DNA from 3 places in the uncultured Virgibacillus sp. genome. Region 2 is predicted to be linked to each of the others. Evidence: predicted binding sites of a transcription regulator. Region 2 holds the regulator's gene; each other region holds the start of a gene.
The links. Region 2 encodes LexA, which represses DNA repair genes until DNA is damaged. Its sites were predicted from a motif close to CGAACATATGTTCG; they were not measured.
Positions count from the first base shown of each region.

Region 1 (7,384 bases), on a different contig from region 2:
TATCGTGTTTCAGGCAGTTTTATTGAAGCACAGCCACACTTAAAACAATATGGATTACGCATTAACCCGATGAAATCGGGAGCATCCACAGTTATTCATATCTTAAATAAAGCAATAAAAATGGTCAACTAGATTTTTATGAAGGAGGGGTGCTTCCATGTTTTTGCATACAACAATACAAAGAAATCCAGAGCTGATATATGCCGGGCTTTCGTTACATCAAAACGGAGAGATTCCTCCAAATACGTATATTATCGATGTAGATGCTCTAAAAGCAAATGCCAGCATGTTAGCAGATACTGCTAAAAAGCATGGAATGGAATTATATTTTATGAGTAAGCAGCTAGGCCGATTTCCGGAGGTTGTAAATTATATCGTAGAAAGTGGAATAAAAAAAGCAGTAGCTGTTGACTTTGATGAAGGTAAAGTACTCGCAGATCACGGTATCGCGATAGGTAATATTGGACATTTGGTTCAACCTGGAAAGCATCAGTGGAAGGAGATACTTAGCTGGAGCCCAGAGGTTGTTACGATATTTTCATATGAGCGTGCAAAACAATTATCAGATGCAGCAGTAGATATTGGTACAAAGCAGGATATTTTATTGAAAGTCGTTGGCCCTGAAGACAGTATTTATGAATCGCAGGAGGGTGGGATTCCACTAGGTGAGCTACATCGAGAACTTGATCGAATACTAACCTTACCTGGTGTTCGGATAATAGGTGTAACTACTTTTCCTAATTTACAATTAGCGGATAATAAGCAGGAAATGGTTGCAACTGCTAATCTCACAACGTTATTAAAAGGAAAGCAATTACTAGAAGAGAAAGGAATTACAGTAAAACAGGTCAATGGTCCGAGTGGGACGAGTGTTGACACGATTCCGTATCTAGCTACTCACGGAGTAACTCATGGTGAGCCAGGACATGGATTAACAGGGACAACACCAATACATGCGTTTAAGAGGTTGCCAGAAATTCCTGCAATGATCTATGTTTCTGAAGTATCACACGAAACGAAAGATCATTATCAGGTTATTGCTGGTGGTTTTTATGGGAGATCGAATATGGAAGGCTGTTTAGTAGGAAGTCACAAAGAATCCATTCTTCAACAGTATGTGGCGGCAAGGCAAAGTAGCCCAGAAGCTATTGACTATTACGGTTCCATTGCAAAACCAGATTGTTTTAAAGTAAAGATTGGCGATACAGCTATTTTTTCCTTCCGTACACAAATATTTGTAACCAGAGCTCATGTAGCACTTGTTGAAGGGATACAGTCTGGAACACCCAAGCTTGTACATCTAGAAAGGAAGTGGTGATCATGGCGAAAATGACATTACTTGTCATTGACAGCTTTGGAATTGGCGCAATGGATGATTGTGTTGATTATCAACCATCCGATTGCACGGCTAACACGTATAAGCATATTCGTGATGTGAAAAAAGATGATTTACAAATTCCCTTTATGTATCAATCTGGTCTTGGGGCTTTGGTTGACAATCAAGTTCCACCACCAAATGCCTATGGTCGTTCCAAATTAGCTCACCATGGCGCAGATACGTATTTGGGACATCAAGAAATAGCTGGAAGTTGCCCCAAAAAATCGCATAAGCGTCTAATGAAGGACATTCATTTAACAATGAAAGTTGTACTAGAGAACGCTGGATATCGTGTGACGTATCCAATTGCAGATTGTCCCATATTATTAGTGAACGATGCAGCAGTTGTTGCTGATAATTTAGAATCAGCATATGGAAATATTATTAATGTAACAGCTGATTTCAAGAAGATGCCTTTTTCAGAAGTTAAAAAGCTTGGTCGTGTCGTCCGTGAGAACGTAGATACTACTCGAGTGATTGCTTTTGGTGGACCATATACGTCGATCGAGCATATTTTGTCCTGTGTAGAAGAAAAGCATAAAGGACAATGGGGAGTGAATACGCCGAAAGCCAAGGTTTATGGAGAGGGCTATAATGTGTATCACATGGGCTATGGTGTTGAAATTGACCAGCAATTCCCGATGATTGCTGCGCACCATGGTTTGAAGGTTCATCGCTTAGGAAAAACTGCAGATGTATTGCATGGTGAGGGACCATCTGATCCGATTGTTAACACTACCGATCTCCTCCATACTGTGAGTCATGTTTATGAACAGGAAGAAGCAGACGCAGCTTTTCTCATAAATGTACAGGAAACAGACTTGGCAGGACATGCTGAGGATGTTAATTGGTATTGTCAGCTATTAAATGAAACTGATAAGTGGTTATCTGATTCGTTTCTTCCTCTAATGGCAGACGATGATTTGCTAATTGTTATGGCTGACCATGGAAATGATCCAACAATTGGCCATGCTAATCATACAAGGGAATATGTGCCGATTTTGATTCTTGGTAAGAAGGTAAAACAGGCGAATATTGGCCTCCGGGATACAATGGCTGATGTTGGTGCTACATTCTGCGATTTCTTTCAGCTACCATCAACGGCAGAAGGAAAAAGCTTCTTATCTGAAATAATAGACCGATAGATTTCATATAAAGAGGCTGGACAAAACACAACTTCTTACTCAAAATACGAATAATCATATTATCAATAGGAGTAGCATTGCCGTACCGTGAAACTATACGCTCTTTCCGCGGGAACGGCCTCAGCTAACTGGGTAAAGAAAAACACGTTACCACGTGGATCTTCGGACTCGTGCTGTTCCCGCTGGAGTCTCGCTTGTTTTAGATGTTCAACGAATGATTTTAATCAAAAAACGAACGATAATTAATTTAAACTAATTATTGTTCGTTTTTTACTGTTTTTCCATTCTTTTGTCTCAGCCTCTTTGCTTTATCCCACATATAACTAGCAGTAACCCCCACGGATTGAAGTTTCATTTTATGTGCAATGACTAATTGCATACTTTGTTTTTAAGCTATAAGCAATATCGTATCTTGAATTTAGAAAACATGTTAATATTGCATTAATCCTATCGGGAAAGGAGTTTTTACTTTATGGCTAAGCAAACGTATTTAGGGAAATCTGATATTTCGGTCTACCCAATTGGGCTAGGGACAAATGCTGTTGGTGGACATAATATTTATCCGAATTTGTTAGATGAACGTGAGGGCCAGGATGTTGTGCGTAAGGCGCTGAATAATGGGATTAATATGCTAGATACAGCCTTTATCTATGGACCAGAGCGTTCTGAAGAGCTAATTGGTGAAGTAATGAAGGAATATAAGCGAGAAGATATTATCATCGCAACCAAAGGTGCACATAAATTTATCGGTGATGATATTGTGATGGATAATTCACCAGCATTTTTAAAACGATCAGTAGAGGATAGTTTGCGTCGTCTGCAAACAGACTATATTGATTTATTTTACATTCATTTTCCAGATGAAGATACGCCAAAAGATGAAGCTGTAGGCGCATTAAAAGAGTTAAAAGATGAAGGGAAAATTCGATCCATTGGTGTTTCTAATTTTTCTCCGGAACAATTAAAGGAAGCGAATAAAGATGGATACGTTGACGTACTGCAAGCAGAATACAATCTATTAAAACGTGATGCGGAAACGAAATATTTTCCTTATACCGAAAAAGAAAATATTACGTTCATTCCTTATTTTCCATTAGAATCAGGTTTATTAGCTGGGAAATATAATATAAATAGTACTTTCACTGATTTGCGAGCACAGAACCCTAATTTTCAAGGTGAGAAATTCGAAGAAAATCTTGCGAAAGTAAAACAGGTTAACATGATAGCTGAAGCATATGGCGAAGAGGTAGTGCATATTGTACTGGCCTGGTATTTGACACAGCCTTCGGTTAATGTTCTTATTCCTGGAGCTAAGCGTCCTGATCAAGTACTTAGCAATAAAAGAGCTGCTGAGATTTCTCTTTCGCAAGCAGATGTACAAAAAATTAGTGATATATTTGCATAGCTGTTAGTTTCCGAGCACTTTTTGCTGTAAGCAAATGGTGCTCTTTTTAAAAAGGGGAGTTTGTTTTAAGCGTAATGACCACCAATTTTTTGGCTTCTTTCTAGGGTAATTCCAGCGTCTGTGTAACTGATGGCACGGAGAATAGAAGTAGAACCATATTTGGCACGGATAGCGTCCATCGTATAACCAATATCATTTTTCTTTGCCCTGTCTTCAAACAAATTGAGCTGTGTTTCTTGTTTTTTATATAAATTATCTAATGTAACATAGGCACGACGAACGCTGCTTACTCCATCATAAAACTGTAAAAACAAATCCATACAAACATGGTAAACATCCATCGTCACATTTGTCGGGATTTGGATAGAGCGAGAACGGGAAAAACCACCTCCTGTAGCTTTAGAATAGCCGATTGCTAGATGAATCGTTTTACCAGCCATGTTAGCAGTGCGAGCTCTACGACATACTTCTTCACAAAGGTCAAGTAGACAAACTTCTGTTTCTTGCATAGAGTAATCACGTAGTAAGGAAATACCATGACCAAATCCCTTTTGTTCCGTTTTAACAAAATCACCGAGGACTGGGCTTAAATCGATTCCCCAAGCATGCCAATAAAGCTGTTCTCCCATCACCCCAAAACGTTTTTTTAAGTGATTTAAATCATAGCGTGCAAGCTGTCCCAGTGTGACAATCCCCATCTTGTTTAAATTATTCTTCATTCTACTGCCAATTCCCCATATTGCTTCTATCGGAAATGACCATAACTTTGCTTCGACATCCTCATATTTGCATTCCGCAATTCCTTGCTTTTTGGCATGAAGATCCATAACAACTTTTGCAAGGAATTTATTATCACCGATACCAATAGAGCTCGTAATTCCAAAGCATTCAAGGATGTCGTGCTTCATCCGTTTTGCCACTTCCCAACGACTGCCAAACAATTTTGTTAATCCATTAACGGTAACCCAGACTTCATCAACAGAGTATGGATGAATAGCTTCCTTAGGCACATACTGATTAATTAATTTGGTTATTTCAGCAGACACATATAAGTAATCAGCCATATGTGCACGGACAATATATAAATCTGGATCATCCGGTAGCTCAAAAAAGCGGCTGACATTGCTAATTCCATATTTTTTCTTTAAAGCTGGCGATGCTGCCAGTACAATACTTCCTGATCGGTTCGGATCCCCTACAACTGCAAGCAGGACCTTCATTGGATCTTTTCCTAATTTAATTGCTTCGACACTTGCATAAAAGGAGCGCATATCAATGCAAAGTACATCGTTGCGTGGATAAGAAGCATAGTTCATATTAATCCACCTCCGAAAAAAGAACGTTTGTTCTTATTGTATGCTGATAGCCCTATTTTATTCAATGGAAATATATGCACATATAGGTACTTATTATCAAACGAATCGTATGCTTGCCGGATAATTGTGATTATTCCCTAAAAATATATGTTATATTGGAAGAATAAGAGGAGGTGATACTATGAAGAACAAACCAATTTATGTAGAAATACCCATTCAATCGGATACAGAAACAATATGGAAATTCACACAAACACCGGACTTACATGAAAAGTGGGATTTACGTTTTTCATCTATCTCGTATTTACCAAAGGATGAAGTGAAGCAGCAACAAAAATTCTCGTATAAAACGAGAATTGGCTTTGGTTTACAAATAAAAGGCTGGGGGAGAAGTTCCGGAAGCTCCAATACAAAGGATGGATCTAAGGTATCCTCCCTGCAGTTTGGTTCAGATCAGACAGTATCCATTATTAAGGAAGGTGGAGGGTATTGGAAATACATACCGCAACAAGATTCTACACTGTTTCTTACAAAATATAACTATAAAACAAGGTTTGGGTACTTAGGTAAACTGTTTGATTTTTTCATTTTTCGTCCATTGATGGGATGGGCCACAGCAATCAGTTTTGCTGTGTTAAAAAGGTGGATAGAAGAAGGAGAGATGCCAACAACACAGTATTTACGTTTCTTTAGTAGTTGGTTATTCACCTTGTTATTTAGCTTTATTTGGCTCTATCATGGATTAGCTTCTAAGTTGATACACCAACATCCTGTTGAATTATCAATGGTACAAACGGCACTTTCAATCAATGTAAAACAAGCATCTGTGCTAATTATGATCACTGGAGCGATAGAAGTTATGTTTGGGTTGATGTGGCTATTCTACGAAAATAGAAGATGGTTATACATAATACAAATTGCAATTTTTCCGTTATTAGGAATCATAGCCAGTTTAACAACTCCAGATCAGCTCTTTCATCCATTTAATCCCGTAACGTTTAATTTGGCTTTGCTAGTGGTTTCTATCGTAGGGTTACACACTACTAAGAATATTCCTACAGCAAGAAGCTGTAAGCGTAAGTAAGAAGGAGTTGCAAATGTCTATTTATAAAAAGGTATTAGAAAACCAATTTTATGATCTTCACCCTATGTTACAAAGACGATATGAATTTAAAAGAAATAGTATCTTTAAAGCAACGGGAGTGATGAAATGTGTAAGAGGGGGACCAATGTGGTTATTTCCTATCTTTTGGCTAGGTAAAAAGTATAAATTATTCTTTCCTGAATCTGGAAAGAATATTCCATTTGAAATTGTAAATTCGCAAATAATAGCAAGCGATGGAACCGAACAGGTTCACTGGGAAAGAGTATTTTATTTTAATCATAAAAAGCGCTTTTTTAATGCACGTATGTATCTAAATTCCGAACAAAACCTTATCCAAGATTATCTAGGTGAACCTGCTAAGTTTTATTCCGATTTAGCACTGTCAATAACGAAAGAAGGAGGATTGCGAATTGATTCTAAAAAACAGAGACTCGTATTACCATTTATAGAAATTCCATTACCCAAAATATTTCAGGGATTGGCTACTGTAACGGAAACATATATGGAAACGAAAGCGGTGTACTATATACAGGTTCAGGTTAAAAATCCTATAATTGGAACGGTTTTCTCATATGAAGGGGAGTTTAAAAGCAATGACATTTTTTAAAGTAGCCTGTATGAATAGTGTCTTATTCATTCTGATTATCTTGTATGGAGAAGATTCTTGGTACTTATTAATATTATCTGCAGCACAATTAATTTTTGTGCCATACATGCTGCACATCATTTTAAAAGAACAAAGAGGCTGGATCCCCACTTTTTATCCATATTTTGGAATTGTCGCATCTATAGCCATTTTTGTACTGCAAATAACACAAGATTCTCCAATTGATACAATACTGGCAACCATCTATTTCATGTTTACAATCATGTTGGCAATCCTTGGGGTCAACCGTTTTCTACATAGAGGTTTTGTACATGTCGAGGAGTTTTTAATTGATATTGGACTTATTTATATGGTTATAGGTGGAGCTTGGTTTGTGGCGCATGAAGCACAGATTGATACAGGCTTTTCACCTATTATTACATGGTTAA
Region 1 is NZ_CANMAB010000003.1:87,379-94,762, forward strand. It holds gene Q1A47_RS01625 (aminotransferase class V-fold PLP-dependent enzyme) at 1-132, shown strand, start outside; gene Q1A47_RS01630 (alanine racemase) at 158-1,318, shown strand; gene Q1A47_RS01635 (phosphopentomutase) at 1,321-2,523, shown strand; gene Q1A47_RS01640 (aldo/keto reductase) at 2,996-3,928, shown strand; gene Q1A47_RS01645 (DNA polymerase IV) at 3,994-5,244, opposite strand; gene Q1A47_RS01650 (DoxX-like family protein) at 5,426-6,328, shown strand; gene Q1A47_RS01655 (DUF4166 domain-containing protein) at 6,342-6,956, shown strand; gene Q1A47_RS01660 (YndJ family protein) at 6,943-7,384, shown strand, end outside.
Region 1: Q1A47_RS01645 (DNA polymerase IV) is a predicted target of LexA. The motif match lies at 5,265-5,278, and genes of this name have one in related genera.

Region 2 (7,384 bases):
TCAATTAGTTGAAGTGAATCGCTTAATGGTAGATGCTGTATTTAACGCATTTTTGTTTTCATGGCAATGGTGGCTAGGTATTGGATTATTTATCATACCTTGGCTCATTTGGTTCTTGTTTAGGAATAAGAAAAGTACAGGGCGGCTTTTAATCGGGGGATTTATCACCATCATTCTTTCATTGTTAATTGACCTTATTGCTTTATCATATGGTTTATGGTCTTATCCTATGAAATTCTCTCCAATATCACCTTTATTATTTCTTCCATATCACTTGGCAATGGCTCCCGTTGCAGTCATGTTTGTTCTACAAATTAAGCCAAACTGGAATCCGTTATTAAAAGGTAGTATTTTTGCTGCAATCGCCGCATTTGGAGGAATGAATTTATTTAATGCAATTGATTTTTATAATCCAAAGGGTTGGTCAACATTCTATGACTTTTTTATCTACTTATTTTTAATTATGATAGCGTATCTTTTTTATAATATGGATAGCTATAAAAAAATAACCGATAAATAATATAAGGATTCAAATTGAGTTTATGAAATATGTATTGTAGAGTTAGTCAAAGATTTAGCGATGAAATCAAGAAGAAAGTCTTCTTAATTTCATCGCTTATTTAACTTTGGCCTGATAAAGTCATCTACATTTTTCATTTTTCGTTTCTCTCGATTTGTTAATTTATCTAGTCTACTAACCGCCTCTTCAAATTCTTCATTGGATATTTGCTTAGAAGCTAATAGTGTACATAGCATAGCGTAGGCGATCGGTTTGGTGTCGACATGCACATTTACATCGACATCTGAATTACCGCTATGTTTAACAACGGATTTATTTGTAATGTGTTGATCTGGAAAACCGTCGTCATATGGTTTTAACGAAAATAGATTAGGTCTCTCCATTAAAAATCACTCACCTTTTAAAGGATAAGTGGGATACATAAGAATATATCCCACTATATTTTTTCTTTTTCTTCTTCTTTCTCCTTGAATCAGCATCAGAGCTGACATCTACATAGGATTCCCACTATTAGAGATTTTTGCAAAGGTACATTTCGATTCCTCGATTTTAGATCGTTGTCATTATCATTTATAATAACGTCACCACCGAAGTCATCGCCGTTTGCGTCTGTCACACCTGCTACATCATCATTTCTTCCACCACATCTACTATTTTTCCACATATTATTTCCTTCTTTTCATTGATATAATGCTAATATATTCAATGTTCATATATTTGAGATGGCTTGTGTCTTATGATAAACGTTTTATTTTGTCTGATAGCCAATTAAATGCGGTAACAATCATGTTTATGAAGGAAAAAATATGCCTTCTACTCAGAAGGCTATGTATAATAGTCTTGATTTTATGGATAAAAGAGCAATGGATTAAACTGATTAGTACTACCATAGAGGAGTAATTCAAAGACCGTTACCATTTGGTAATTCAATCTTTGAAAATAAGCCAATATGTCCTCTAATGATTCAACTGTTTGACTACGATTTCCACCAGAGTCATCCAGTAAAATAATATCCCCAGGTGTCACATTTGACTTCACATGATTGGCAATTTTTTAGCCCCTGGTCTTCTCCGGTCTTAGGGCGATTCGTGAAATCACCTCGTTTCTGGGTGCAGGAGCTAGACATGGCTCACGCCCATCTTTATCCACATAGACAAATTTTATTTCCTAGACTATAAAAAAACTGCCAATTGGCAGTTTTTAATGGATGTTTCTATATAGACCGATAACCTTACCTAGAATCGTTACGTTATCGTAAATAAGTGGTTCCATTGTTGAATTTTCAGGCTGTAAACGAATATGATCCTTTTCTTTAAAGAAACGTTTAACCGTTGCCTCATTTTCATCTGTCATCGCTACAACGATATCACTGTTGATAGCAGTGTTCTGTTGCTTTACTATTACCATGTCTCCATCCAAAATACCGGCTTCTATCATACTTTCACCTTCAATGACAAGTACAAATAAGTTATCATCTGGACTCGCACTATTGGATGGCAATGGAATAAATTCCTCAATATTCTCTACTGCTGTTATTGGAAGACCGGCAGTAACTTTTCCAATGACTGGTGCATAGCGCGCTTCATTTCTAGGTATATTATTATCTTGAGAAAGATCTAATACCTCTATAGCTCTAGGCTTAGTAGGATCTCTGCGAATAAAACCCTTACTTTCTAGCCTGGAAAGATGACCATGAACAGTTGAACTAGATGCTAGTCCAACGGCTTCGGCAATTTCACGTACAGAAGGTGGGTATCCTTTTTTTGTTACTTCATCTTTAATGTAGTCAAGTATCATTTGCTGCCTTTTCGATAGTTTAGTCATGTATTGATCACCTCGCACATAGGATTAATTATAACTAGTTTACCATCGGGTTGTTGGAAATGCAAACGTTCGTTCGAAAAACACCTTGACAAGATCGTATGTTCGTGTAATACTTAAAACAACAAGCGAACAAAAGTTCCTATACTGATAAGGAGGCCTGTTTCAATGTTCCAAAAAATAACAAAAACAGACGCATTCTACCTCATTGCTTTTGCACTAACGCTCGGATTCTTATATTATTCTATTATCACTAGTTAATTATTTTCATAGGGAGATAGTATGTTGAGGGCAATTATTTATTGCAGAGTTAGTACAGATAAGGAAACACAGGAAACGTCACTTGCAAGACAAAAGCATGAATTAATGGAATTAGCAACAAACAATCATTTAACGGTTAGTTGTTGCATCCAAGAACAAGAGAGTGGCTATAAGATTGATAGAGATGGCATTTTTCAGTTGCTTGATCTGTTTTCTGATGGAGAGGCAGACTGTTTACTCATTCAGGACGAAACTCGTCTAGGTAGAGGTAATACAAAAATAGCGCTGTTCCATCAACTACATAAATTAAACATACCCATCTATACTTCTTACCATGATGGTAAGTTAGAACTATCTGAAGCAGATTCCATGGTTCTTCAAATTGTTGGCATTGTGGAAGAATATCAGCGAAAAATACATAATGCTAAAATAAAAAGAGGTATTCAAAGAGCTATTAAAAACGGCTATAATCCTAGTAACAATTTATCCAATCAAGATAAGGCACCTGGTCGTGAGCGAAAGACTTTTCCTATTGAAGAAGTGGTACGTCTGCGGGAAAACAATCTGACATTCGAAGAGATTGCCACTACATTAAATGGATTAGGTTATTCCGTTTCGAAGGCTACGGTCCATAGAAGGTATCAGGAATTTCAAAATACTTGAATATATGATATGGTAGAGGTAAGATAAAAAGGCAAGAACACTAATTATGTTCTTGCCTTTTCTATTTTCGTACAACTACAATTTCAAAACTTTCTATATGAAACTGGAGGTTATTAGATGCTATCTAAAGATAAAATAGAACGTATAAATGTATTAGCAAAAAAAGCAAAAGAAGAAGGTCTATCTGCAGTTGAAAAGAAGGAGCAAGAAAAGTTACGTCAAGAGTACTTGCAAAACGTTCGAAGCTCATTTAAAAATCAATTTAAATCGATGACAGTTGTTGACCCAAATGGCAATGATGTAACACCACAAAAGGTAAAGGACATGCAAAATCAAGAAAAAGATAAAGAGTAAGTGTCATGGTACTTGACACACACATTGTTTTGCTTGTGGCAAACTATGTTTCGTTATAGAATAAAAAGAGTATACAAAAGCTTGGAATAGTGGAAGGAGTAATCTTATGTCGAATATGGAACAACAATCAATTAATACCATTCGTACGTTATCCATTGATGCCATTGAACATGCAAATTCTGGACATCCAGGATTACCAATGGGAGCTGCACCGATGGCATATACATTATGGACTGACTTTATGAATCATAATCCTAAACATTCAACATGGTTTAATCGTGATCGCTTTGTACTATCGGCAGGGCATGGGTCAATGCTGCTTTATAGTTTACTACATTTATCAGGATACAATGTAACCATTGAGGACTTGAAATCATTCCGTCAATGGGGTTCTAAGACACCTGGACATCCAGAAGTTCATCATACAGATGGTGTAGAAGCCACCACAGGACCGCTCGGACAAGGTATCGCTATGTCTGTTGGAATGGCAATGGCAGAAGCTCATCTTGCTGCAAAATTTAATACGGAAGATATAAATATTGTCGACCATTATACGTATGCCATTGTAAGTGATGGAGACTTAATGGAAGGAATTTCACACGAAGCCGCTTCACTTGCTGGTCATTTAGGCTTAGGTAAACTAATTGCTTTATACGATTCGAATGATATATCACTTGATGGTGATCTAAATCGTTCATTCTCTGACAACACAGAACAACGCTTCAAGGCTTATGGATGGCAAGTGTTAACTGTTGAGGATGGCAATGATGTAAACGCAATTCGAAATGCTATTAAAGCTGCGCAAACGAATAGTGAGCAACCTACACTAATTGAGATAAAAACAGTAATTGGATATGGGTCACCCAACAAATCAGCATCTGCTGCTTCCCATGGGGCTCCTCTCGGCACAGATGAAGTAAAATTAACAAAAGAATTCTATAATTGGGGACATGATGATTTTCATGTACCACAGGAAGTATACGCAGATTTTAACGAAAAAATTGTTAAGCATGGTGCTGAAGTAGAAGATAATTGGAATCAACTACTAGAAGTATATAAAGAAAGATATCCTAAATTAGCAAGCGAATTTGAACTCGCTTTAAATGGTGAATTACCTGTCGATTGGGAAAAAGACCTTCCAGTATTTGAGCCTGATAAGGATACACTAGCTACAAGAGCTTCCTCAGGTAAAGTACTGAATGCAATTGCAAAAGCTGTACCGAACTTCTTTGGTGGAAGTGCGGATCTAGCTGGCTCGAATAAAACTACAATAAATGATGAAGATGATTTTTCACGCACCAATTATGCCGGGAGAAATATATGGTTTGGCGTAAGAGAACATGCAATGGGAGCAGCATTGAATGGTATGGCATTACATGGTGGATTAAATGTGTATGCTGGAACATTTTTTGTATTTAGTGATTACTTGCGTCCGGCAGTTCGTCTATCTTCTATTATGAATACACCGGTAACGTATGTTTTCACGCATGATTCGATTGCTGTTGGTGAAGATGGGCCAACTCATGAACCGATCGAACAATTAGCTTCATTACGCGCAATGCCTGGATTATCACTTATTCGTCCAGCTGATGGAAATGAAACACAAGCTGCTTGGCGCTTGGCTCTGGAATCGACAGATACACCTACAGCACTTGTTCTTACGAGACAAAATCTACCGACATTATCTGGTACAAAAGAGCATGCTTACGAGGGTGTGAAAAAAGGTGCTTATGTTGTAAGTGATGCGGAGAAGGCAACACCTGATGCCTTGCTATTAGCAACTGGATCTGAAGTTCAATTGGCAATTCAAGCACAAGCTGAACTGAAAGAGAAGGGGATCGATGTCCGGGTTATCAGCATGCCGTCATGGGATCGTTTTAATGTACAAGCTGACTCATATAAGCAACAAATTATCCCATCTGAAGTAAAACGCCGGGTTGCAATTGAAATGGCTTCCCCATTCGGTTGGGAACGATATATCGGTGATCACGGTAAGGTTATTGGAATTGATACATTTGGTGCATCCGCAAAAGGAGAAAAAGTCATCGAAGAGTATGGTTTTACTGTGGAAAATGTTGTGAAACACGTTGAATCAATGATGGAATAACTTTAAATAAGATATAACACGTTTATAGCCAAAGAGGCTGAGACAAAAGAATGAAGAAACAATTAAAAACGAGCGATAATTAGTTGAAATTAATTATCGCTCATTTTTTGATTAGAAAAATTAAATTAGCACCTGAAATAAGTGAGACTCCAGCGGGAACAGCACGAGTCCGAAGATCCACGTGGTAACGTGTTTCTCTTTACCAAGTTAGCTGTGGGCGTTCCAGCGGAAAACGCGTATATGTTCACGGTGCGGCGAAGATCCTCCTATTGATAACATGATTATGCTTATTATGAGTAAAGAAAAGTTGTGTTTTGTCCGAGCCTCTTTTTTATCGTCTAGGAAATTGTAAAATTTGCCCATGTGGGTAAATATGGACGTGTTAAGCCGCGTCCAGCTAGTCTAACTTCTTTAGTCCAACGAAAAGCGACCGATTTGGCTGCTATTTCTTTTAGGAAATATATTTGACGTTACGCATAGTAAATATAACAATCTTATTTTTTCTGAATCGACAAAAGAAGTGCATTTTTACAATACAATCTGACATAATTTTAAAATAGAATCCGTATAATAGATTATATAGAGGGGGAGATCCTATGTATACGTATTCTATCTATTGGATTAAAGAAGAGGTCGCCAACCATTACTTCCATAAAAGTGGAGTTCTATATCGATTCTTAAAGGATTATCAAATGAACTCAGATCGAAAAGACTTAGCTATGCAGTTTAATTATATTACGTATCCATTTAGTTATAGTGAAATTATCAACCATTTAACAAACTATCGACATTTAAGAATTTTGGAGCAAAATGAAGAGAAGGGATTGAAAATTTATAGTAGGGATGCGTTTATTTCTTTACATATAAATGAAAATCAATTAAAATTTCGTTGTAAATCACTACAGGATGCAGAAGAGCTGCTTTTTCCTGTTCTAAGACAAATGCAGCGATTGCTTTTTGTAATAGGAGATAATATTCAAAATTTTGGATGGTTAGCTCCTATTCTTACACATAGCAAAAATCAGGAAGAACAAGTATTGTATTCTTTTCTTTGATTTACTATACTGTATAAGAGACAACACGAAGGAGGAAAGCTTTACATGGACACGATCTGGGTCGTACTAATTGCTATAGCAGCGTTAATTGTTGGTGTTGCTCTTGGATTTTTCATTGCTAGAAAATATATGATGAGCTACTTAAAAAAGAATCCACCGATTAATGAACAGATGCTTCGCACATTAATGATGCAAATGGGTCAAAAACCATCACAAAAGAAAATTAATCAAATGATGCGTGCAATGAACAATCAATCAGGAAAATAGGCACTTATTGATATACTTAGAAGCGTTCATAGCTGCAACCATACCCCTTGCTCTAATGGTAAGGGGTATTCTAATTTCGTATAACAACTTTAAACTTTTGGTTTATTGTCAAAAATAGGAGTCCTATGTAATCGCTTGATTTGATACAATAGATGCATTCATGCAAATAGGAGGTATATCATGTCTGACATAAATGTGTTTATCGCTTTCGGGGCTGGTTTTCTCTCGTTTATCTCGCCTTGTGTGTTACCACTTTATCCAGCTTTTTTATCTTATATTACTGGAATGAGTGTAAGTGAACTAAAAGATGATAATAAAATGCTCAATCTGAAAAGT
Region 2 is NZ_CANMAB010000012.1:8,781-16,164, forward strand. It holds gene Q1A47_RS04480 (CBO0543 family protein) at 1-520, shown strand, start outside; gene Q1A47_RS04485 (hypothetical protein) at 610-903, opposite strand; gene Q1A47_RS04490 (hypothetical protein) at 999-1,184, opposite strand; gene Q1A47_RS04495 (hypothetical protein) at 1,367-1,558, opposite strand; gene lexA (transcriptional repressor LexA) at 1,721-2,344, opposite strand; gene Q1A47_RS04505 (recombinase family protein) at 2,627-3,265, shown strand; gene Q1A47_RS04510 (DUF896 domain-containing protein) at 3,383-3,619, shown strand; gene tkt (transketolase) at 3,726-5,726, shown strand; gene sirA (sporulation inhibitor of replication protein SirA) at 6,323-6,781, shown strand; gene Q1A47_RS04525 (YneF family protein) at 6,827-7,048, shown strand; gene Q1A47_RS04530 (cytochrome c biogenesis CcdA family protein) at 7,229-7,384, shown strand, end outside.

Region 3 (7,384 bases), on a different contig from region 2:
CGCCATGGTGAGAAGCTATCGAATTAATGACAACCTCATGTTCCTTATATTTCATTGCAAGTTCTTTACCAATTTCGACGTGACTTCCTTCCACTTCATGATCTATTGCTTTACCAATATCATGGAGTAGTCCCGCTCTTCTTGCCAATGTTTCATCTTCACCTAGTTCAGCAGCAAGCAATCCAGAAAGGTATGCAACCTCAGTTGAATGCTTCAATACATTTTGTCCATAGCTTGTACGATATTTTAATCTACCAAGAATCTTTATTAAGTCTGGATGTAAGCCATGTACACCTACTTCAAACGTTGTTTCTTCACCAATCTCACGTATATATTCATCTACGTCGCGTCTCGCCTTATCTACCATTTCCTCTATTCGTGCTGGATGTATTCTTCCATCTTGTACGAGTTTTTCTAAAGCGAGGCGAGCTGTTTCTCTTCTAATCGGATCAAATCCAGATAAAATTACTGCTTCTGGAGTATCATCAATAATTAAATCAATACCTGTCAGCGTTTCTAGCGTACGAATATTCCGCCCTTCACGACCAATAATTCGTCCTTTCATTTCATCATTAGGAAGGTTAACAACTGAGACGGTTGTTTCAGCAACGTGGTCAGCAGCACAGCGTTGTAAAGCTAACGATAGGATGCTTTTGGCTTTTTTATCTGCTTCTTCTTTTGCGCGATTCTCAGCCTCTTTTATTAATAATGCTGATTCATGCGCAACTTCTTGTTCGATTCTTTCAAGAATAATTTGTCTAGCCTGGTCTGTTGTATATCCTGAAATGCGTTCAAGCTCGGTTTGCTGCTCTTGTAATGTAGCTTCCACTTTGCTTTCCATTTCTTCAATTTGTTGTTGTTTTTCTGTTAACGACTGTTCTTTCCTCTCTAACATAAGCTCACGCTTGTCTAGTGTTTCACTTTTTCTGTCCAGATTTTCTTCTTTTTGCATCAGACGATTTTCTTGCTTTTGTACTTCGTTACGTCGTTCACGAAGTTCATCTTCGGTCTGTTGGCGAAGTTTATGATTTTCATCCTTCGCTTCAAGAAGCGCCTCTTTTTTGGAGGCATCTGCATTCCGATGCGCCTCATCAACGATTTGTTTAGCTAATGTTTCAGCACTAGAAATTTTAGCTTCAGCAATAGATTTACGAATCAGATAACCAACAACAATACCGACGATTAGGATTCCAAGCAAAATGGAGATGAGTAAAAGACTGTCCATGATTTCACCTCCTATTGCTATAAAGTTGTACAATTAAATTATTGTCGGCATGTAGCATTTTCAATGCGTGAAAACAATAAAATATATCATTGAAATGATAAATCTATACAGTATTAATTTTAATTGTGTAGAATGCGAATGTCAAGGAAACGTCACAAGTTGTCGCGATTACTTGTGTAAATAATGGAAATATACTTACTTTAGTTAAGAGATAGTAATATTTTTGTTAATAAGTGCTTTAGACAAACATAACTTCTCACTCAAAATACAAACAATTATTTTATCACTATGGGAATATAATCATCGCAACCTGAAATATATCCGTTTCCGCGGGAGTCTCGCTTATTTTAGGTGCTAAATTATTAATTCTAATCAAAAAAACGAACTATAATCAACTTTAACTAATTATAGCTCGTTTTGATTGTTTCTTATTTACTTTTATCCCAGACTTTTTAATTATTGACTAGACATCTAAACTTTCCTGACCGGCTTCTTCTACTTCTTCCTTTGGCTGATCATCAAGATTATAATGACTGCGAATAGCCTCATGAATTTCCGTCATCACATTCGTATTTTCTTTTAGGAACTGCTTCGCATTCTCTCGACCTTGACCAAGTCTTTCTTCATTATAAGAATACCAAGCACCGCTCTTAAGGACAATATCCAAATCTGATCCAATATCCAATATTTCTCCTTCTTTGGATATACCTTCTCCATACATAATATCTACTTCGGCTTGTTTAAATGGCGGTGCTACTTTATTTTTCACTACCTTAATTCTTGCCTTATTTCCTACCATATCATTGCCTTGTTTTAATGACTCTGCACGACGTACTTCTAATCTAACAGAGGAGTAGAATTTAAGTGCTCTTCCACCAGGTGTTGTTTCAGGATTACCAAACATGACGCCGACCTTTTCACGGATTTGGTTAATAAAAATGGCTGTTGTTTTTGATTTATTAATCGCACCAGAAAGCTTCCTTAAAGCCTGTGACATTAAACGAGCCTGAAGACCAACATGAGAGTCTCCCATTTCACCTTCTATTTCGGCTTTAGGAACTAACGCTGCAACAGAATCGACTACAATAATATCAACGGCACCACTACGAACTAACGCTTCGGCGATTTCTAATGCTTGCTCTCCTGTATCAGGCTGTGAAAGGAGTAATTCTTCAATATTCACTCCTAAAGCACGGGCATAAGTAGGGTCTAATGCGTGTTCTGCATCGATAAACGCAGCTTGTCCACCTTGACGCTGTGCTTCGGCAATAGCATGCAAAGCTACAGTTGTTTTACCAGAGGATTCTGGACCATAAATTTCAACTACTCTCCCTCTCGGATAACCTCCAATACCTAAGGCAACATCTAATGCTAGTGAACCACTCGGTATGGTAGCAATTTTTTGTTCAGCTTGTTCTCCAAGTTTCATAATGGAGCCTTTACCGAATTGTTTCTCTATTTGTCTTAACGCCATATCTAAAGCTTGTTTTCTATCACTCAAAGCGTCGTCCTCCTTTAATAATCTACTTACATCATACATGGTTTTCGACCTTTTGCCAAGCAAAAAACGAATAAATGTTCCCTTTTTTAGAGGGGAATAACAAAAGGAAAAAGAATTATAGAATAGATTTCCGCGTAACTATGTAATTATCCATTCAATTATTCTGCTAACTTTATCATTTTAAATGATTGTACAAAAGCTCTAAACCTTTCTGAACAGTTCTTCTTCTTATCGTATTTCGATCTCCTTGAAATTGACATTTCTCTCTTATCGTATGTCCAGCTTGATCATATATAGCAATATATACTGTACCAACAGGCTTTCCTTCTGTTTCTGAAGGTCCAGCAACTCCAGTAAACCCAATACCGATAGATGCATTGAGTTTCGTTGCTGCGTTTTTTGCCATTGCTAAAGCACATTCCTTACTAATAGCACCATATTCCTCAATCACCTGAGGTGGTACGCCTAAAACATTTTGTTTTACCTCGTTATTATATGAAACAATGCCTCCACGAAACACGTCAGAAACACCAGGAACAGATGAAAGCTTTCCGGAGAATAGTCCTCCTGTTAGACTTTCAGCAGTTGCTAGTTGTTTGCTATCTTTCCTCAGCAGTTCTACAATTTCCCCCTCTAGCGTGGCTTGATTGACTCCATAAAAATAGTGACCAACTAAATTTAAAATTTTTGATTTGGTTTTATCTAGTAATTCATCTACTTGTTGCTCTGATTCTCCATTAGCTGTTAACCGAATCACGATCCCATCATCCTGGGCTAACGGTGCAATAGTCGGATTTGTCTGGGCTTGAATCATGTCCCGGAGTTCATGTTCTAGCTTGGACTCACCTATTCCTATAAATTTTAATACGACAGATTTTATGATTTCATGCTGACTAACCATTTGCTGAATCGTTGGGAATACATGCTCGATAGCAAGTGATTTCATTTCCCTGGGAACGCCAGGTAAAAATATCCATTTCCGACCTTCAAATGTTACCATCATCCCTGGAGCCATCCCTACACTGTTTTTCCAAACATCTGCTGTTTCAAAAACACGAGCCTGCTTTCGATTATTCGGGGTCATCTCAACGTCTTGCTTATGAAAATATGCTTGTATTTTATCCATGGAAGGCTTGTGTTCCACCATCGATAAATTCGATAATGCTTGAAAAGCCTCTCTTGTTAAGTCATCTTCTGTTGGCCCTAACCCACCAGTTACTAAAATAATATCGGATCGCAGATGTGCTTGTCTAAATGTCTCTTCGACGCGGCGTAGGTTATCACCGACGACAACATGGTTATATATGTTAACTCCATACTGAGCAAGTTGCTGCGATAGCCATTGTGCATTCGTATTTGCAATCTGACCGAGCAGTAATTCTGTTCCTACAGCAATAATCTCAGCTTTCACTTTTTTGGTCATTTTGAATCCCTCATTACATGCCAGTTTTTCATGAAATAATCAACCCCAGATAAAATAGTAAAGAACAGGCTAATATACAGCATCCATTGTCCAAATGGAAATCCTATATAGGCAAACGGAAAATTATGCAGTAGTAATACTGCTATAGCAATCATCTGCGTTGCCGTTTTCAATTTACCCATACTCCCAGCTGCTAAAACAATTCCTTCACCAGCAGCAACAAGTCTAAGACCTGTGACTGCAAATTCTCTACTGATAATAATGATAACTACCCATGCTGGAGCTACCCCCATTTCTACCAGTATGATTAATGCTGCTGAAACAAGTAACTTATCTGCAAGCGGATCTAAAAATTTACCTAAATTTGTTACCAAATTGTATTTTCTTGCATAGTGGCCGTCAATCCAATCAGTAGCGGCGGCGACAATAAATAATAATCCAGCAACAAAATGAGTCAGAGGTAATTGAGCTTCACCAATGTCCCACGATCCCCAATAAAATGGCACACTCATTAAAATAATAAAAACTGGTATTAAAAGTATTCGAGATAACGTTATTTTATTTGGTACATTCATTTATACATCCTCCTCGTGTAAGCATCTATAAATTAAAACCCTTCCCAACAAGTTGAAAGGAAGGGCTTATCAGTTATTCAGCTTCTTGATTTAATTCTATCCATATATTTTGTCTTACGGTTTGTGGGTCAACTGGATATTCCATTTCCACTCCATTAATCGTAATCGTAAGTACAGATGCATTACCGATTTTGAAGAACACACGATCTTTCCCTGTAAGCTTCAGTTCTAAAGGTGATTTTTCCTCATTAAACATAGCCTCTTCAAAGAACGTCTCCCCATCTTCCGATTTAACACCAAGCCATGTATCCCCTTCAGCTTCAAGAGTTGCCTCCACTTCCTCACCAGAATAATTGAAGGCAACAATCGATTCCGGAGTACTTCCTTCACCTTTCTCTATGACAGAGAAAGCTGCTTCTGGTTCATCATTTTTATCGTTCTGAGCTTCATCACTTTCATCAGTTTTATTTTCTTCATCACTCTTTGTATCTTCTTCTGCTGGTTGTTTTGAACGTTTATCATCATTAATCACAACACTATCGTCTTCTTTCACTTCTTCATTATTAGCATTTCCCGACATATTTTGATTAATAAAGATCAAGGCAACTACGATAATACCAATAATTAGTAACACGACGATGATCGTAGGGAAGATCGAAAAGCTTGAAGGAGTCTTTTCGGCATTCGTCTCCTTACGAGTCCGTTGAATCCTACTTAGCTGCTCTCCATCAGGTTCTTCCGTTTTCGGTACTTCTTCTTTAAATTCTTCCATCAATTCATCCGGATCAAGTCCTACTGCATTTGCATATTCCTTAATAAATGCTCTTGCATAGAATTTTCCTGGTAGAATATGTAAATTACCTTCTTCTATGGCAAGTAAATACCTTTTTTGAATCTTTGTTGTTTCCTGCAAACTTTCTAATGAGAGGTTCTTTGCCTCCCTTGCTTCCTTTAGCCTTGCTCCAATTTCCATTTCAAACACCATCCATTTTAAAAATCGAACGTAGAGAATCCATCTTCTTGACTAAATTGTTGTCTTTCAATAGGTTCATACGTAATTTCTTCATTCTCATAACTTCTTAGTTCAATAATGTAATCAAAGTCATCCATTTTATACTCTGTTGATTGTACAAATATATCCGGATGTTCAACTACCTTTATAGCAGGTAGCTGCATAACCTCTCGAATTAGCTGCCAGTGCTTTTCATTAGCACGTCTTGTCGAAACCATTCCATCAATGATATAAATGTTATCTGGGTTGTATTCTCCCTCGATTAATTGACTACGAACTGTCTGCTTCAATAACGTACTGGATACAAACAGCCATCGCTTATTTGCACAAACACTAGCTGCTACAACTGACTCCGTCTTGCCAACTCTTGGCATTCCGCGAATCCCAATTAATTTATGACCTTCTTTTTTATATAACTCCGCCATAAAATCAACCAATAGCCCTAGGTCATCACGGACAAATCGAATGGTCTTACGATCGTCAACATCTCTATGTATATATCTTCCATGTCGCACTGCCATTTTATCTCTGAGTTTAGGCTTTCGAAGTTTAGTAACGTTGATCATGTCCATTGTTTCTAAAATTGATTTTAGGCGTGTTATATTTTCATCAAATTGCGACAATAATAGCATACCTCTACGTGCATTTTCCACACCATTAATTGTAATAATATTTATGGATAACATACCTAATAACGACGAAATATCACCAAGTAAACCAGGTCGGTTAATTTGAATTTCATATTCAAGATACCATTCTGTCTTCTCCATAAAAAGCTCCTTTAAGTGACAACTTTTTTACAGACCTTCTTCAATTTAATTTTAACGATATAACTATATAATAAAGGATTTTACTCCAAGTGAAAAGAGATTATCATAAGAAATAAAAAAAAGAAGCTGTTTATTTAATAATAAACAACTTCGTAAATGAATACAAAATAGTCCCTATTTTGTATTGCCTTGATTTTGCACAAATTTCACCATTGTATTTGCAATAGCTTGTTGCTCATCCTCTGAAGCGGCATTCCATAAATCACGTAAAATTGCCTCTTCATTATTCTTTGCGTCGACATTTTGTGCAAGATAGTCGCCGACCTCTTGTGCCATATTTTGTATCGTTTGTTCACTCATCCCTTGCTCTTGTACTTGATTAAGCTTATTTGCAAGGAAACTTTTCCACGAATCAAAGTTATCAAGAACTGACATACTTTCTCCTCCTTCAATATTTTTACATGCATAGTATTTGAATTATTTCCTTGTTTATACATGCATGAAGGAACAAAAGTGAACATATCAAAACTGTTGGCTAGATTACCAGCCACCGGTAACATTGATTATTTCTCCTTGAATATAGCTACTATTCCCGGAAAGTAAAAAACTAGTCATATGTGCAATTTCTTCTGGCTTCCCAGCTCGATTTAGCGGAATATCAGCTATAATTTCTGCTTTCTCTTCATCTAAAAGATGTTGGTTCATTTTGGTTTCGATATAGCCCGGACTAATTGCATTTACCGAAACGCCCGACGGTCCCACTTCTTTAGCTAAGGCCTTTACAAAGCTATTTTGTGCACCTTTTACAGATGAATAAATGACTTCATTACTGGCACCTTGTTCACCCCAAATAGATGTAATAAAAATAACTTGCCCGC
Region 3 is NZ_CANMAB010000001.1:1,829-9,212, forward strand. It holds gene rny (ribonuclease Y) at 1-1,225, opposite strand, end outside; gene recA (recombinase RecA) at 1,689-2,726, opposite strand; gene Q1A47_RS00025 (competence/damage-inducible protein A) at 2,902-4,149, opposite strand; gene pgsA (CDP-diacylglycerol--glycerol-3-phosphate 3-phosphatidyltransferase) at 4,146-4,724, opposite strand; gene Q1A47_RS00035 (helix-turn-helix domain-containing protein) at 4,798-5,709, opposite strand; gene Q1A47_RS00040 (YmfK family protein) at 5,715-6,506, opposite strand; gene Q1A47_RS00045 (DUF3243 domain-containing protein) at 6,681-6,941, opposite strand; gene Q1A47_RS00050 (elongation factor P 5-aminopentanone reductase) at 7,047-7,384, opposite strand, start outside.
Region 3: recA (recombinase RecA) is a predicted target of LexA. The motif match lies at 2,794-2,807, and genes of this name have one in related genera.